Regions from separate parts of the Streptomyces sp. Ag109_G2-15 genome, predicted to be linked through region 4. Evidence: riboswitches for the same ligand, from Rfam matches in the RefSeq annotation. Region 4 holds a riboswitch; each other region holds the start of a gene.

Region 1 (4,016 bases), 1.1 Mb from region 4:
TCGGACCCGGGTACGTCTCCTCCGTCCCCGGCCTGTACTTCACCGGCCTTCCGGCGGCGTCCTCGTACGGCCCGGTGATGCGCTTCGTCTGCGGCACGGAGTTCGCCTCGCCGCGCCTGGCCAGGCACCTGGCGGCGGCACACGGCTGAGCTGCCCGGACGCTCCTTGCGCCTCCTCGGCTGCCCCCCTGCCTGAAGGAACTCCTCGGACGGGTCGGCGGCCGCGCGTGTGTGCATGCAGCCGGCGGGCCGGCCCCACGCACACACGCGCGGAGTGCTCCCACAGCAGCGGACGCGCCGAAAAATCCAGCGCCCGTGCGCACACCCACACGGTGAATCTGCGCAAGGCGGGCGCGAGAGAGGAGCGGATCGCCGCCGTCGGCACCTGGCGTGACGCGCCCTTCTGCGGCGACGCCGAGCGCATGACGAGGCTCGCCGACCGCTCCGAGGAGTCCGTGCCGGACGCGCTGCGGGACGGTGGCCGACCACTTCGACGGGAAGCAGCTCTCCGCACTGCTCCTCAGCATCTCGCGCACCAACATGTTCAACCGCGTGAACACCACCATCAGGGAGTCCGTAGGCACCACTTGGGGCTGAGGAGCACACAAGTCCAGGAACATCAGGGTGAGTCGGCGGGGCGCGCTGTCCGTATTCTCTGATCATGGCCGCACCCCCCGCATATTCACTGATCGCCACCGACCTGGACGGGACGTTGCTGCGCGACGACGACACCGTCTCCGACCGGTCGCGCGCCGCACTCGAGCGGGCGGCGCGGGCCGGCGCCCGGCACCTGGTGGTGACGGGCCGCCCGGCCCCCCGGGTACGGCCGCTCCTGGAGGGCCTCGGCAGCACGGGGCTCGCGGTGTGCGGGCAGGGCGCGCAGGTCTACGACGCCGGCGCCGACCGTCTGCTGTGGTCGGTCCGGCTGGACCGGGAACTGGCCGAGACCGCGCTCGGCAAGATCGAGGCCGAGGTGGGGCAGGTCTACGCGGCCGTCGACCAGGACGGCGTCGACGGGCTCACCCTGATCGAGCCGGGGTATCTGATGCCGCACCCGACCCTGCCCGCGGTGCGGGTCGGGCGGCGCGACGATCTGTGGTGCGAGCCCATCAGCAAGGTGCTGCTGCGCCACCACGCGCTGTCCGACGACGAGTTGGCCGCGATCGCGCGCTCGGTGGTGGGCTCGCTTGCGACGGTCACGATGTCGGGGCCGGGGACCGTGGAGCTGCAGCCGTGCGGCATCACCAAGGCGACGGGGCTGGCGCTGGCCGCCGAGCACCTGGGGATCGCCGCCGACCGGGCCCTCGCGTTCGGCGACATGCCCAACGACATCCCCATGTTCGACTGGGCCGCGCGCGGTGTCGCCATGGCCAACGCCCACCCCGAACTCAAGGCCGTCGCAGATGAGATCACCACGTCGAACGAGGACGACGGCATCGCCGTCGTCCTCGAAAGACTGTTCCCGACCGACTGACCGGGATATCAGTAGGGCCTGCCGCCGGCGCCGGTCAGTAGGCGCCGAAGACGTTGTCGATCGACCCGTAGCGCGCGGCCGCGTAGTTGCAGGCGGCCGTGATGTTCGCGACCGGGTCGTAGATGTCGTAGGACGTTCCGGCCACGTGGTACGCGTTGAACGTCGGGTCGATGACCTGGAGGAGGCCCTTGGACGGGATGCCCTTGGCCGCGTTGGAGTCCCAGAGGTTGATGGCCGCCGGGTTGCCCGAAGACTCGCGGATGACGTTGCGGTAGATGCCGTTGTACGTCCCCGGGATGCCCTTCTGGGCCATGATCGCGAGCGACTCGCGGATCCAGCCGTCGAGGGTGTTCGGGTACCCGGCGAGCGTGGTGGACGGCGTGGCGGCCGTGGGCGTGGCCGCGGAGGCGCTGGCCGCGCCGATGAGCGGGAGGGCGAGCACGGCGGCGCCGGTGCCGATGACGGCGAGCTTGCGGACGAGGCGGTTGGTGCGGGTGCGGCGGGGCTGAGCGGCAGCAAGCATGGGGACGTTCCTCTCCGTCGCCTGCGAGGTGAGCTGTCGGGTTCGGGCGGGGAGGTGCCCGGCCGTACCTCTGGGGGGAGGCACGACTTCACCCCTAGCCGTCCCGGCGCGACATGTGTCGTCCGGTCCGGCGGCTTACCTGGGTCCCCCGCTCCTGCCGTACGAATGAGTTCGTCGATGGGTGGTGTCAGACGCGGCAGGATTCGGCGTTCGTCTGACTGGCCCGGAAGCTATGCGACCGCACATGTCAGGAACAAGTACTGGATTCACCCAAAGAGGCAGTTGACCTTGATCTGTTCCGAATGGGGTACTTGATCCTTTGCGGTTGCCAACGCTCAACTGGCCGATGGGGCAAGGGGAGAACGGGGGTGGCGCCGATTGGCCGATTCGCGGCCCGCGTGACCCAATTCACGAAATGGCAAAGAGTACCAAATCAGACATGGGGGATTCGGGAGATTCGCCGGGCGTGGTGCAAAAGGAGTACTCCGCCCGCCGTGCGGTTCGCGACAAATCGGGCGAGATCCTGTTAAGTCATTGTGTACCCACACTTATCAGATGATCAAAAACATACCGGCCGTGATCCGATACCGCCCGGGCTGGACCGGTGGGCGCTATCGGTGATCGAAACAGGACCGGATACGCTGACTTGAGTGATGGCAACGACCTATCGACAAACCGTGTAATCGCCAGCAGACACCAGCAGACAGGAGACCCCTCGTGACCGTCGTCGGGCCGTTCGGGCTGAGCGTGCGGGACCAGGCTCTGGAAGCCGATGTCCAGGCCGGATTGGCGGCTGTCGAGGAAGGCTTGCTCGAAGCCACCAAGAGCGAGGTCCCGTTCATCACGGAGGCCGCGCAGCACCTCGTACGGGCCGGTGGGAAGCGGTTCAGGCCGCTGCTCGTGATGCTCGCGGCGCAGTTCGGCGACCCGTACGCGCCGGGCGTCGTGCCGTCGGCCGTCGTCGTGGAGCTGACCCACCTGGCCACGCTGTACCACGACGACGTCATGGACGAGGCGTCCGTGCGGCGTGGTGTGGACAGCGCCAACACCCGCTGGGGCAACTCGGTCGCGGTCCTCACCGGCGACTTCCTCTTCGCCCGCGCCTCCCAGATCCTCGCCGACCTCGGCCCCGAGGCGGTCCGGGTGCAGGCCCTCGCGTTCGAGCGGCTGGTCACCGGGCAGATCCTGGAGACCGCGGGCCCCTCGGACGGCCGCGACCCGGTCGACCACTACCTGGACGTGCTCGGCGGCAAGACGGGCTCCCTGGTGGCCGTGTCGTGCCGGTTCGGCGCGATGATGTCCGGCGCCGACGAGACGGTCGTCGACGTGCTCACCCAGTACGGCGAACGGCTCGGGGTCGCCTTCCAGCTCGCGGACGACGTCCTGGACATCGCCTCCGACTCGCACGAGTCCGGGAAGACCCCCGGGACCGACCTGCGCGAGGGCATCCCGACGCTGCCCGTGCTCCGGCTGCGCGAGCGGGCCGCCCGCCTCGGTCTGGCCGAGGACGTCGCGCTGTGCGAGCTGCTGGACACCGACCTCAGCGACGACGCCCGACACGCCGAGGCGCTGACCGCGCTGCGCGCGCACCCCGCGCTGGAGCAGGCCCGCCGGGACACCGTCCGGTACGCGGAGGAGGCGCGGGCGGCGCTGGCCCCGCTGCCGGAGTGCGACGCCAAGGCGGCGCTGCTCGAGCTGTGCGACGCGGTGGTGCACCGGGCCGGCTAGTCGCCCGCACACCTGCCTCGAGGGCGGTGTCACCCGCACGACCCCTACGGGTCGGGGGAGGCGCCGCCCTCGCGTGTCATACCCCAGGCGTACACGGAGTTGGCTCCGTGGTCTGACGCTTCCTCACGGCCGATTTGGTCAGATGGAAACCACGGAAATCACCACTCCTCACCGATTCGGGTGAGAATGGCGGCTCAGGTGGACCAGTGTGGGGACAGCCGCCGCCGACGACGGAGGTAAGGCACAGATGGCACCGTACGAATCCGACGAGGCAACGGGCGCCGGGCAGGAC
Region 2 (4,016 bases), on a different contig from region 4:
CCCGTCGGGTCCGGGGTCGCCCACGCCCTCGGTGAAGCTGTCCCCCACCGCCACGTACGACCCGATCACTGATCTGTTGTCATTCTTCGAATCGTCTGCCACGTCGGACCATGATTCACCTTCGGATGTGACCTACGCGACCGTAAGCAGGGGTTGACGGACGGTGAGATGAGACACCCTTAAATAATTTGCCAATCCAGGAATAGCGGCCCGGTCAGGCGCGTTGACCGTGCGATCGCCACACCCGGAAGCCGCTGACCCGGAAGTGGCTCCACACGGTCCGGAAGGCGAAGTGTCCGCCGGTGTACGGCTCCGGGTCCGTGTAGTCGAACACGAGCCGCCCGTTGTTCCACCACTGCACGAGCGAGCCGTCCGACACGATCCGCACATGGTTGGGCCGGCCGGGGACCAGCAGGGGTTCGGTGTAGTCGTAGACGAGCGGGCGGACGCCGGGCTCGCCGACGTAGCGGCGCAGCCGGGTCGTGGTGTTGGAGTTGGCGCCGTAGCCGACGTAGTAGGTCGTGAGGTAGTCGTACTCGGCGAGCGCGCCGCCCCGGCGGGCGGCGAACAGGTCGTCCGGAGAACGGACGTCGGTGGCGTTCCAGAAGTTGTTCAGGTCGGAGACCCGGTCGTTGGCGCCGCCCGCCGAGACCGCGGTGGCGGTGTACTCGAGGACGTACGGCCCGTCGAGCCGCTGCCGGAACCAGACCGTGGCGCCGCTCGGCACGTCGATGTCCAGGACGCCGTCGGCGGCGGTGACGCTGCCGCCGTCCTGGAGTTCGGTGACCCACTGGCCGAGCCCGTGCCGGAAGTCGTCATGGGCGAGGAGGCGGCGGTGGCGGGGTGCGGCGTGGGCGGCCGGTGCGGGGGCGAGGGCGGTGAGGGCGGCCGAGGCCGCGAGGGCCGCGAAGCCGCGGCGGGTGGTCGTCACGTCGGGTGGCTCCTTCACAGACGGGAAGCGGAGACGGAAAACGGAGACAGAAAGCGCTTGCATCCCACGCAGGCCACTGTGTCCGCACCCCACCTCTCCTGTCGACACCCTGGGCGCGGCCGCCACAGGACCGCAACGAGACGGGTGGTACGAGCGCACATGCCGAAGGCCGGACCCGTGGATCGGGGTCCGGCCTTCGACTGCGTATCAGGCAGGTGATTCTCGAGGAGTGGGTCCCTGGAAGCCGGAGCCTCAGACGGCGACGCCGTGCGTGCGGAGGTAGCCGACGGGGTCGATGTCCGAGCCGTAGTTCGGCGTGGTGCGGATCTCGAAGTGCAGGTGCGGGCCGGTCACGTTGCCGGTCGCACCGGAGAGGCCGATCTGCTGGCCCGCGGTCACGGTCTGGCCGGCCGAGACGGAGAGCTGCGAGAGGTGGCCGTACTGGGCGTAGTAGCCGTCGTTCAGCTTGATGACGACCTGGTTGCCGTACGCGCCGCCCCACCCGGCGGAGACGACGGTGCCGGCGGCGACGGCCTTGAGCGAGGTGCCGGTCGGCACGACGAAGTCGACGCCGGTGTGGTAGCCGCTGGACCACATGCTGCCGGCCACGTGGTAGCCGGTGCCGATGGTGGCGCCGGTGACCGGGAGGGTGTAGCCGGTGGAGGGGGCGGTGGCGGCACCGGAGGTGTCGGCGGCCTGGGACTGCGGCGCCCGCGCGGGGGCGGGAGCGGAGGGCTCGGTGTGCGTCTGGGCGGCCTGCCCGCCGAGCGACAGCTTCAGACCCGGGTGGATCAGCGAGGGGTCCTGGCCGACGGCCTGCCGGTTGTCGTCGTAGAGCCGCTGCCAGCCGCCGCTGACGTGCTGGTCGTCGGCGATCTTCGCGAGCCAGTCACCGGACTGCACCGTGTAGGTGCGCACGCCCGAATTCTGCTGTGCGGCCGCCTTCTTCGCGGCCGTCTTCGCCACGGACGGAAGGGACTGCACGGCCTTTCCGGAAACGGACTGCGCGGTGGCGGCGTGCGCTCCGGTGGCCCCGAAGAACGGCAGGACCAGCGCGGCGCCACCGGTTCCGGCGACGGCGATCGAGCGGGTGAAACGCGGGGCCTTGGGACGGCGGTGCTTACCCTTCGCGGGCATGGCGCATTCCTCTCCGGCGCCTGCGAGGTGAGCTGTCGGGTTCGGGCTGGAGCTGCCCGGCCGCGCGCTGCGCGGCTACACCCCCAGCCTGTCGCGGAGACCGGGACAGGCAGTCATACCTGGTGGGTCCCCCGCTCCTGCCGAACACGGGTGAAGTGTGTGGGGACTCCGGGCGGCGGCAGGATTCGGCGTTCCGTCCGGATTGGTGGCGAACGTAAGCGAGCAAGACGGACCCGGACAAGCGACCGGTTCCCGACGTCGGGGTCTCAAGTGATCCAATTCGGGAATTCACGGTCACTCTCCGTGAATTCCCGAATCTCTCCCCTTTTCAATTCCCTTTGCCGCTATCGGAATTACGTGGACATGACGCGCGACGCACGGTCACGAATATGACGCTCCTCACGCCCCGACTCCCCACGCCCCCTCATTCCAGAGCGAGTTGGAATGAAGGCTCCAATTCGGACAGAAAGCTCAGATGCGACGCAGTCGGAGAACCGTCGCATCCAGGTCACCCTTCAGTCCGGTGCGCAGCCCGTGGTGCAGCAGGACCGCCCCGCGGTGCACTTCACCCGTTTCGCGGCATTCGTACGACGCCGTCGGGTCGAGTCCGCGCAGCCGCAGCGCCGGGACCGGCTCGCCGTAGTGCTGCGCCTGCAGGCAGGCGAGGACCACGGTCTCGTCCCCGAGGACGTACTGGACGGCACTGAGGCCGCCCGCCGGGGGCCGCAGCCGGTACTGGTCGCCGCGCTGGACGACCGGGCGGATCTCCTTGTACAGCTCCACCCACCGGTGGGCTTCGGCCAGCTCCTCCCCGGTCCACTCGGTGAGGTCGCCGCCGACGCCGAGCACCCCGGCCATCGAGCTGACGAAGCGGAACCGCAGCGAGCTTTCCCGCCCGTTGAGCTGGGTGTTCGGGCTGTCGGTGACCCAGGCCGCCATGACCCGCGCGGGGTGGATCTGGCTGAAGCCGTGCTGGATGGCGAGCCGGTCGAGCGGGTCGGTGTTGTCGGAGGTCCACACCTGGTCGGTGCGGCTCATCACGCCCAGGTCGATCCTCCCGCCGCCGCCCGAGCAGGACTCGAAGGCGACCGAGGGATGGGCGGCGCGCAGCCGGTCCAGCAGGGCGTACAGGGCGCGGACGTGGTCGACCCACAGGCGCTGCGGGTACGGCTCCCCGGGCCAGCCGGCGTCGGTGAAGCAGCGGTTGAAGTCCCACTTCACGTAGTCGATCGGGGCGCTGGACAGGAGCGTGTCCAGCTGCTCCCAGAGGTACTCCTGAACATCCTCGCGGGCGAGGTTGAGGACGAGCTGGTTGCGTAGTTCCGTCCGCTTCCGTCCCGGTTGGTACTGCACCCAGTCGGGGTGGGCGCGGTAGAGGTCGCTGTCGGGGTTGACCATCTCGGGCTCGACCCAGATCCCGAACTGCATGCCGAGGTCGTGCACCTGGTCGGCGAGGGGCTTGAGGCCGTGCGGGAAGCGGTCGGGGTTGGGCGTCCAGTCACCGAGGCCGGCCCGGTCGCTGGTGCGGGCACCGAACCAGCCGTCGTCCACGACGAACAGCTCCACGCCGATGTCGGCGGCCCGCCGGGCGAGGGCGGCCTGCTGCTCCTCGGAGATGTCGAAGTTGGTCGCCTCCCAGGAGTTGAACAGCACCGGCCGGTCCTGGTCCGCGTCCGGGATGACGTACGCCCGCTGGTAGGCGTGCCAGGTGCGGCTGGCCCCGCCGAAACCGCCGTCGCTCCACAGGCCCGCGAAGACGGGGGTGGTGTACGACTCGCCCGGCTGGAGCAGCAGCAGGCCCGAGTCGTCGTAGCCGGCGCCACCGGTGATCTGCACGCGCCCGTCGGGGAGTTGGGCGACGGCGATCCGCCAGGAGCCGGACCAGCCGAGCGCGCAGCCGTAGACCTCGCCGCGCTCCTCGGTCGCGTCGGTGTCCAGCGCGACCCAG
Region 3 (4,016 bases), 2.6 Mb from region 4:
GCGCATCTCCAGCAGGTCGGCGGCCTCCTGCTCGGTCGGCTCGGCCACGCACGCGCCCGCGTGCCGCCGGGTCACCACGAAGCCCTCCGCCTCCAGGGTGCGCAGGGCCTCACGGACGGGGACGCGCGAGACGCCGTAGCGACGGGCCAGTACTTCCTCGGTGAGGCGGCTGCCGCGCTCGTAGACACCCGCGACGATGTCGTCCCGGATCGCCGTGCACACCGAGTGCGCCGGAATACGCATGACCGACCTCCGCCTTAATCCCCGTGAAACGTCGACGTGGACGTGTGTTCCGTGACTCTATTGCAATGAGCCGGAATTTCCGACGGCAGGCCGGAATCCAGGGATATTTTTTGGACAGCAGATGCGGCAGGCGCTGCGAAAAACGACGAAAGCCCCGGCTCGTGAGCCGGGGCTTCGGGATGTCGTGCGCCGGAGCGTCAGACGTTCACGCCGTGCTGGCGGAGGTAGGCGATCGGGTCGACGTCCGAGCCGTACTCGGGGGTCGTACGGGCCTCGAAGTGCAGGTGCGGTCCGGTGACGTTGCCCGTCGCGCCGGACAGGGCGATCTGCTGGCCGGGAGGACCTTCTGGCCCACGGTGACGCCGATCGACGACAGGTGGCCGTACTGGGTGTACATGCCGTCGGCCATCCGGATCACGATCTGGTTGCCGTACGCGCCGCCCCAGCCGGTGGAGACGACCGTGCCGGAGCCGACCGCGTGGACGGACGTCCCGCTGGCCGCGTGGAAGTCGATGCCGGTGTGGGAGCCGGAGGACCACAGGGAGCTGCTGGCCCGGTAGCCGGTGGAGACGTACGAGTGCGCGATCGGGGCGACGAAGGCGTTCAGGCGCTTGCGCTCGGCCTCACGCGCGGCGCGGGCCTGGGCCTCGCGCTCCTTCTTCGCCTCCTCGGCCGCCGCCTTGGCCGCGGCCTCCTCGGCCGCCTTCTGCCGCGCGGCCTCCTGCTGGGCCTCGGCCTGCGCGTCGATCTGCTCGGCGACCTTGTCGCTCACGGTGATGACCGGGGTGAGACCGGTGTCCTCGACGGAGTTGTCCGCGGCGAGCGCCGGGGTGGCCGCCAGGGTGCCGATGACGCCGGTGGTGGTGAGGGCCGCGACACCGGCCGCCTGAGCGGTGGTGCGCTTGACCCGACCGGGCTTGCGGTGCTTCCCGGTGGCGCACATGAACGCCATGAAGTGGCTGGTCCTTTCCTTCCCTCTCGCCTACCGGGTTAGCTGACGGGTTCGGAGCAGGAAGGTCTCCTACGGACCCCCTCGCTCGCGCGCGGGCGTCCGATTCACCCCAGGGACTGCGTGGGTCCCCGGCTCCCCTGGCTCGCGCCGTACGGGGACTCGGCGATGACTGTCCGGTGCCGCGGGCGCGGCGCACTGCCTGACGAACAGCCCGGAAGACGCTAAAGGGCCCGACTTTCGATCCCCAAACGGATCCGGGCTTTTGTAGCGCATCCCACAGGTCAGACAGGCAACCTCCGCCCCAATTCGGACATCTGGGGAAGGTGCTCCAGCGTCGCGCACAGCAAAGGGCCCTGACGACCCGTCGGCCGTCAGGGCCCCCACGCGCGCGTGGCGCCGCCGGACCGCTACTCGGCGGCCACGACGGTGACTTCGCCGATGCCGAGCGCCTCGACCGGCGCCTTGATCTCGGCCGCGTCACCGACGAGGACGGTCACCAGGCGGTCCACCGGGAAGGCGTTGATGACCGCCGCGGTGGCCTCCACGGTGCCGGTGCCGGCGAGCTGCTGATACAGCGTCGCCTGGAAGTCGTCGGGCAGGTGCTGCTCGACCTGGTCCGCCAGCGTGCCCGCGACGGCCGCCGCGGTCTCGTACTTCAGCGGCGCCACACCGACCAGGTTCTGCACGGCGACGTCCCGCTCGGCGTCGGTCAGCCCCTCCGCCGCGAGCGTGCGCAGCACCGTCCACAGGTCCTGCAGCGCGGGGCCGGTGTTGGGGGTGTCCACGGAGCCACTGATGGCGAGCATCGCGGCGCCGGTGTCGTCCGGCGCGGAGCGCAGGACCTGTCCGAAGGCGCGCACGCCGTAGGTGTAGCCCTTCTCCTCGCGCAGGACGCGGTCCAGGCGCGAGGTGAGGGTGCCGCCGAGGCAGTAGGTGCCGAGCACCTGGGCGGGCCACACGCGGTCGTGCCGGTCGGGTCCGATCCGGCCGATGAGCAGCTGCGTCTGAACGGCACCCGGCCGGTCGACGATGACCACCCGGCCGGTGTCGTCGGCCGTCACCGGCGGCACGGGACGCGGCGCGCCCGCGGTGCCCGTCCAGGCACCCAGGGTGTCGGCGAGCAGCGCATCCAGGTCGGTGCCGGTGAGGTCGCCGACCACCACCGCGGTGGCCGTGGCGGGCCGCACATGGCGGTCGTAGAAGGCGCGTACGCCCGCCGCGTCGATCTTCTCGACCGTCTCCTCGGTGCCCTGGCGCGGGCGCGACATGCGCGAGGTCGCCGGGAACAGCTCCTTGGAGAGTTCCTTGGCGGCACGGCGGGCGGGGTTGGCCAGCTCGTGCGGGATCTCGTCCAGGCGGTTGCGGACCAGCCGCTCGACCTCGCTCTCGGCGAAGGCGGGCGCGCGCAGGGCGTCGGCGAGCAGGCCGAGGCCCTTGGCCAGGCGGGAGGCCGGGACCTCCAGGCTGAGGCGGACGCCGGGGTGGTCGGCGTGCGCGTCGAGCGTGGCGCCGGCCCGCTCCAGCTCGGCGGCGAACTCCTCGGCGGAGTGCTTGTCGGTGCCCTCGGAGAAGGCCCGCGCCATGATCGTGCCGACGCCGTCCAGGCCGGCCGGCTCGGCGTCCAGAGGCGCGTCCAGCAGTACCTCGACGGCGACGACCTGCTGGCCGGGGCGGTGGCAGCGCAGCACGGTCAGGCCGTTGTCCAGCGTGCCGCGCTCGGGGGCCGGGAACGCCCAGGGCTTGGCCTCGCCCGGCTGCGGCTGGGGGTGGAAGTCCATCGTGGCGAGCTCGGTCACTTGGCCGTCTCCTCGTTGTCGTTACCGGCCTCTACGGTCGCTTCCTGCTCCGGGTCCTCGGGTACGTCGGCGTCCTGGACCGTCTCCGGGTGCTTCGGCTCGTAGACGAGGACCGCGCGGTTGTCGGGGCGCAGGCGGGCCTTGGCGACCTCCTGGACCTCCTCGGGGGTCACCTCCAGGACGCGCTGGACGGCGGTGAGGGCGAGCTGCGGGTCGCCGAACAGGACCGCGAACCGGCACAGTTCGTCGGCGCGGCCGGCGACCGTGCCGAGCCGGTCCAGCCATTCGCGCTCCAACTGGGCCTGGGCGCGCTCCATCTCCTCGGCGGTGGGGCCCTCCTCGGCGAACCGGGCCAGCTCCTCGTCGATCGCGGACTCGATCACCGGCACCTCGACGTCACCGGAGGCCTTCACGTCCAGCCAGCCGAGCGAGGGTGCGCCGGCCAGGCGCAGCAGGCCGAAGCCGGCCGCCACGGCCGTACGGTCGCGGCGCACGAGCCGGTTGTACAGGCGGGAGGACTCGCCGCCGCCGAGGACGGTCAGGGCGAGGTCGGCCGCGTCCGCCTCGCGGGAGCCGTCCTGCGGGAGCCGGTAGGCGGCCATCAGGGCGCGCGCCGGGACCTCCTCCTCGACGACCTCGCGCAGCTGCTCGCCGATGATCTTGGGCAGGGAGCCGTCGCGGGGCTCGGGCTTGCCGTCGTGGGAGGCGATCGACCCGAAGTACTTCTCGACCCAGGCGAGGGTCTGCACGGGGTCGATGTCGCCGACCACGGAGAGCACCGCGTTGTTGGGCGCGTAGTAGGTGCGGAAGAACTGGCGCGCGTCCTCCAGGGTGGCCGCGTCCAGGTCCGCCATCGAGCCGATCGGCGTGTGGTGGTACGGGTGGCCCTCCGGGTAGGCGAGGGCGGTCAGCTTCTCGAAGGCGGTGCCGTACGGCACGTTGTCGTAGCGCTGGCGGCGCTCGTTCTTGACGACGTCCCGCTGGTTCTCCATGGACTCGTCGTCCAGGGCGGCGAGCAGGGAGCC
Region 4 (4,016 bases):
CCTCTACGACCTCCTCACCCCCCGCGTCTTCACCGCCGTGCCCTTCTTCACGGCCGCCCCGCTGATCGCCGCGCCCCTGGCCTCGCTGCGCACCACGCTCCTCACCGGCCTCGCCGCACTCGCCGCCACCGTCGCCGTACACGCCCGGTTCGGTCTGGAGCCGGACGTGCACACGATCACCGAGGTCGTCACCGTGAGCACGGTCGCCCTGCTGGCCGCCGCCATCAACCGCGTCCTGCGCCTCGGCGACCGGCGGCTCGCCTCCGCCCGGGAGATCGCCGAGGCCGCCCAGCGGGCCGTCCTGCCCGAACCGGACGCCCGTATCGCCGGTTTCGACATCGCGGCCCGGTACGAGGCGGCACAGGAGGACGCCTTCATCGGCGGAGACCTGTACGCGGTGCAGGACAGCCCGCACGGCGTACGGCTGGTCGTCGGGGACGTACGCGGCAAGGGCATGGGCGCGGTCGCCGCCGTCGCCGTGGTGATCGGGGCGTTCCGGGAGGCCGCCGAGCAGGAGACCACGCTGGAGGCGGTGGCCCAGCGGCTGGAGCGGGCGCTGGCCCGCGAGCGAACCCGGCGGGACGGGATCGACGCCTTCGAGGGCTTCACCACCGCCGTCCTCGCCGAACTCCCACACGGCGGCAGCAGCGACGGCAGCGACGACGGCGTCGTCCGCATCGTCAACCGCGGCCACCCGCCACCGCTGCTCCTGCACGACGACGGCACCCTGCGCACCCTGGCCGCGCCCGAGCCCGCGCTGCCGCTGGGCATGGCCGACCTGGGCCGGTGGCCCGACCGCGCGACCGAGTCCGGCTTCCCGAGCGGCGCCACCCTGCTGCTCTACACCGACGGCCTGTCCGAGGCCCGCGACGCCCACGGCCGTTTCTACGACCCCCTGCGCCGGCTTGCCGGACGCCGCTTCTCCGACCCCCGCTCCCTGCTCGGCCGCCTCGCCGCGGAAGTACGCCGGCACTCCGGGGGCGGGATGGCGGACGACATGGCGCTGCTGGCCGTACGGCGCCCCTGACACCCGGACCCGCCGCGCCCGCTGTCACCCAAGGTGATCGTACGAAAGCCCTCCGCATAACATCTGAGACACCATCAAAACCGCTGAGACTCCTGAGCGCTGGTCAACTCGCCCGTTTTCCACCGGTCGTGACCCCTACGTCCACCCTGAAAGCCATTAACGATCAAGCGGAACGGCTTGGAATCTGACGTCCGGGTCTATTAACGTTCGATAACGCAGCGCGGTCGTCCCAGCCGTCACAAGAGGCGGCTCCGTGCGCACGCGCCGAATCCCGCAAGGGAACCGGGGAACCACCACCTTGGGGTGAATCACGCGGATGCCGCCGTGGAAGCACGGCAGGTATACGCGCGTAGGAGACCTTCCTGCTCCGAACCCGTCAGCTAACCCGGTAGGCGGAGGAAGGAAAGGAGTGCGCCTTCGTGGCGTCCAACCGGCCTGCCCCAGAAGCCCCGTTCATGCCGAGCGATACCGAGACCTTCGCTTACTTCGGCGCCCGGAACACCGACGAGGGCCCCTGGGAGGAGTGGAACCCCACCGAGGAGTCCATACAGCCGGTACGCGGTCGGCACCGCGTGGCCAAGCAGCGCGGCGGCGGACTCGCCCGCAGCTCCACCGTCCTCGGCGTCGGTGTCATCGCCGCCGTCGGCGCGGGCGGCATGGCCAGCGCCAACACCGGCAAGCCGCCGGTCTCCATCTCCATGCCCGACCTGGACTCCGTCGGCTCCCTGTTCGGCGACGACTCCTCCGCCTCCGACGCGCCCAAGGCCACCACGGCCTCGCTGAGCAACATCGGCACGACCTCCGCCGACAGCGACCAGGGCGACGCGGGCGAGGCCCTGCGCAACCGGATCATGGCCCAGGCCGAGCAGCAGCAGAGCAAGGTCGACCGTAAGGCCACCGCGGCCGCCGTCGCCGCCGCCGACAAGCAGGTCGCCGACGCGGCCGCCAAGGCGGAGAAGGAAGCCGCCGCGAAGGCCGCCGACGCCAAGGCGGAGGCGGAGGCCGCCGCCAAGAAGAAGGCCGAGGCGGAGCGCCTGGCCGCCCTGGCCAAGCAGTACAAGCTGCCGGTCGTCTCGTACACGATCACCGGCACCTTCGGCCAGGCCGGCTCGATGTGGTCCTCCGGCTACCACACCGGCCTCGACTTCGCCGCGCCCACGGGCACGCTCATCAAGGCCATCCACAGCGGCACGATCACCGAGGCGGGCTGGGCCGGCTCCTACGGCTACCGCACGATCCTCACCCTCGACGACGGCACCGAGCTGTGGTTCTGCCACCAGTCCTCGATCAGCGTCTCCGTCGGCCAGAAGGTCGGCACCGGCGACGTCATCGGCCGCGTCGGCGCCACCGGCAACGTCACCGGCCCGCACCTCCACCTGGAGGTCCACCCGGGCGGCCAGGCCACCGGCATCGACCCGATGGCGTGGCTGCGCGGCAAGGGCCTCAACCCCTGACAGGTCCTCCCCCCGACAGGCCCTTCCCCTGACAGGTCCTTCTTCGCGGGAACTTGGCACCGGCGGACGGAATGCGATCATCCGCCGCCGGTGTTGACGTAGAGCATGACTTCTTTGCGCAAACTCGGCTCCTCCGACCTCGAGGTCTTCCCGCTCGCCCTCGGCGGCAACGTCTTCGGCTGGACCGCCGACGAGGCGACCTCCTTCGCCGTCCTCGACGCCTACACGGCCGCCGGCGGCAACTTCGTCGACACCGCCGACTCCTACTCGGCGTGGATCGAGGGCAACAAGGGCGGGGAGTCCGAGACGATCATCGGCAAGTGGGTCAAGGCCCGCGGCAACCGCTCCGACGTCGTCATCGCGACCAAGGTCAGCCAGCACCCCGAGTACCAGGGCCTGAGCGCGGCCAACATCAAGGCGGCCGCCGACGCCTCCCTGCGCCGCCTGGACACCGACTACATCGACCTCTACTACACCCACTTCGACAAGCCCGAGGTGCCGGTCGAGGAGATCATCGGCGCGCTCGACGAGCTGGTGAAGGCGGGCAAGGTCCGGCACATCGCCGCCTCGAACATCTCGGCGGAGCGCCTCCAGGCCTCCCTGGACTTCTCCGACCGCGAGGGCCTGGCCCGCTACGTCGCCCTCCAGCCCCACTACAACCTGGTCTCCCGCGACACCTACGAGGGCCCGCTGCAGGACCTCGCCGCCCGTGCGGGCCTCGCGGCGGTCCCGTACTTCGCCCTCGCCTCCGGCTTCCTCACCGGCAAGTACCGCCCCGGTACGACGGTCGAGAGCGCGCGGGCCCAGGGCGCCGCCAAGCACCTCGAGTCCGAGCGCGGCCAGAAGGTCCTCACGGCCCTGGACGAGATCGCCACCGCCCACGAGGCCCCCGTCGCCACGGTCGCCCTCGCCTGGCTGGCCGCCCAGCCGACGGTGACGGCCCCCATCGCGTCGGCCCGGACGGTGGACCAGCTTCCGGCGCTGCTGGGGGTGGCGGAGCTGCGGCTGACGGACACGGAACTGAAGCAGCTGACGGAAGCGTCCGCCTGACCCTTCTCTCCGCCGCAACGCTGCTCAGCCACGGCGGCCATTCCGGCGGTGCCGAACCCTCCGCGACCGGTACGGCTACGACCGATACGGGTTGTAGGCGGGGTGGGGCGCCGCCGGATAGCCGTACCAGTAAGGCACCGGCGTCCCGTACAACGGCCGAGCCGGCGCAGCCACCCGCGCCGCGTACTCCAGCGCGGGCCGGGCGACATCCCTCCGTTGCCACAACTGGGCCAGCAACTCCCGCTCCCGTACGACGAAGTCGGCTCCGGCCCGCCCCCGCTGCCCCCGGTGCCGCAGGAACGCCAGCGAGGTGGCGTACGCCTCGTACTGCGCGACGGCCCGAGCCGCCGGTCGCCCCCCGAGGTACCGGCGGGCGTGGTTCCGGGCCATCCGCCGCGCCCGCATCGACCCGAGCACGAACGGCTCGGCCGGCCCCAGCCACCCGGCGTGGACATACGCCGGCAGCTCCTCCCGCACGGTCCGCA

What was found. A riboswitch is a leader RNA that binds a small molecule or an ion and turns the genes downstream of it on or off. The one in region 4 is predicted to bind cyclic di-AMP.
Region 1: another riboswitch for cyclic di-AMP. It lies ahead of CRP49_RS09440 (transglycosylase SLT domain-containing protein); the one in region 4 lies ahead of CRP49_RS14530 (M23 family metallopeptidase).
Region 2: another riboswitch for cyclic di-AMP. It lies ahead of CRP49_RS43265 (LysM peptidoglycan-binding domain-containing M23 family metallopeptidase); the one in region 4 lies ahead of CRP49_RS14530 (M23 family metallopeptidase).
Region 3: another riboswitch for cyclic di-AMP. It lies ahead of CRP49_RS02625 (M23 family metallopeptidase); the one in region 4 lies ahead of CRP49_RS14530 (M23 family metallopeptidase).

What each region holds. Positions count from the first base shown of each region.
Region 1 is NZ_OCNI01000001.1:2,171,978-2,175,993, reverse strand. Features, by position in the region: gene CRP49_RS09455 (FAD-dependent oxidoreductase) at 1-149, shown strand, start outside; gene CRP49_RS09445 (HAD family hydrolase) at 661-1,473, shown strand; gene CRP49_RS09440 (transglycosylase SLT domain-containing protein) at 1,508-1,996, opposite strand; cyclic di-AMP (ydaO/yuaA leader) riboswitch at 2,002-2,215, opposite strand; gene CRP49_RS09435 (polyprenyl synthetase family protein) at 2,714-3,724, shown strand; gene CRP49_RS09430 (outer membrane lipoprotein carrier protein LolA) at 3,972-4,016, shown strand, end outside.
Region 2 is NZ_OCNI01000002.1:1,516,651-1,520,666, forward strand. Features, by position in the region: gene CRP49_RS43255 (SGNH/GDSL hydrolase family protein) at 1-69, opposite strand, end outside; gene CRP49_RS43260 (DUF6250 domain-containing protein) at 215-931, opposite strand; gene CRP49_RS43265 (LysM peptidoglycan-binding domain-containing M23 family metallopeptidase) at 1,184-2,068, opposite strand; cyclic di-AMP (ydaO/yuaA leader) riboswitch at 2,073-2,236, opposite strand; gene CRP49_RS43270 (alpha-galactosidase) at 2,540-4,016, opposite strand, start outside.
Region 3 is NZ_OCNI01000001.1:641,820-645,835, forward strand. Features, by position in the region: gene CRP49_RS02620 (GntR family transcriptional regulator) at 1-243, opposite strand, end outside; partial or broken gene CRP49_RS02625 (M23 family metallopeptidase) at 441-1,195, opposite strand; cyclic di-AMP (ydaO/yuaA leader) riboswitch at 1,208-1,370, opposite strand; gene CRP49_RS02630 (pitrilysin family protein) at 1,603-2,991, opposite strand; gene CRP49_RS02635 (pitrilysin family protein) at 2,988-4,016, opposite strand, start outside.
Region 4 is NZ_OCNI01000001.1:3,246,147-3,250,162, forward strand. Features, by position in the region: gene CRP49_RS14525 (PP2C family protein-serine/threonine phosphatase) at 1-1,027, shown strand, start outside; cyclic di-AMP (ydaO/yuaA leader) riboswitch at 1,280-1,439, shown strand; gene CRP49_RS14530 (M23 family metallopeptidase) at 1,447-2,481, shown strand; gene CRP49_RS14535 (aldo/keto reductase) at 2,587-3,531, shown strand; gene CRP49_RS14540 (PrsW family intramembrane metalloprotease) at 3,607-4,016, opposite strand, start outside.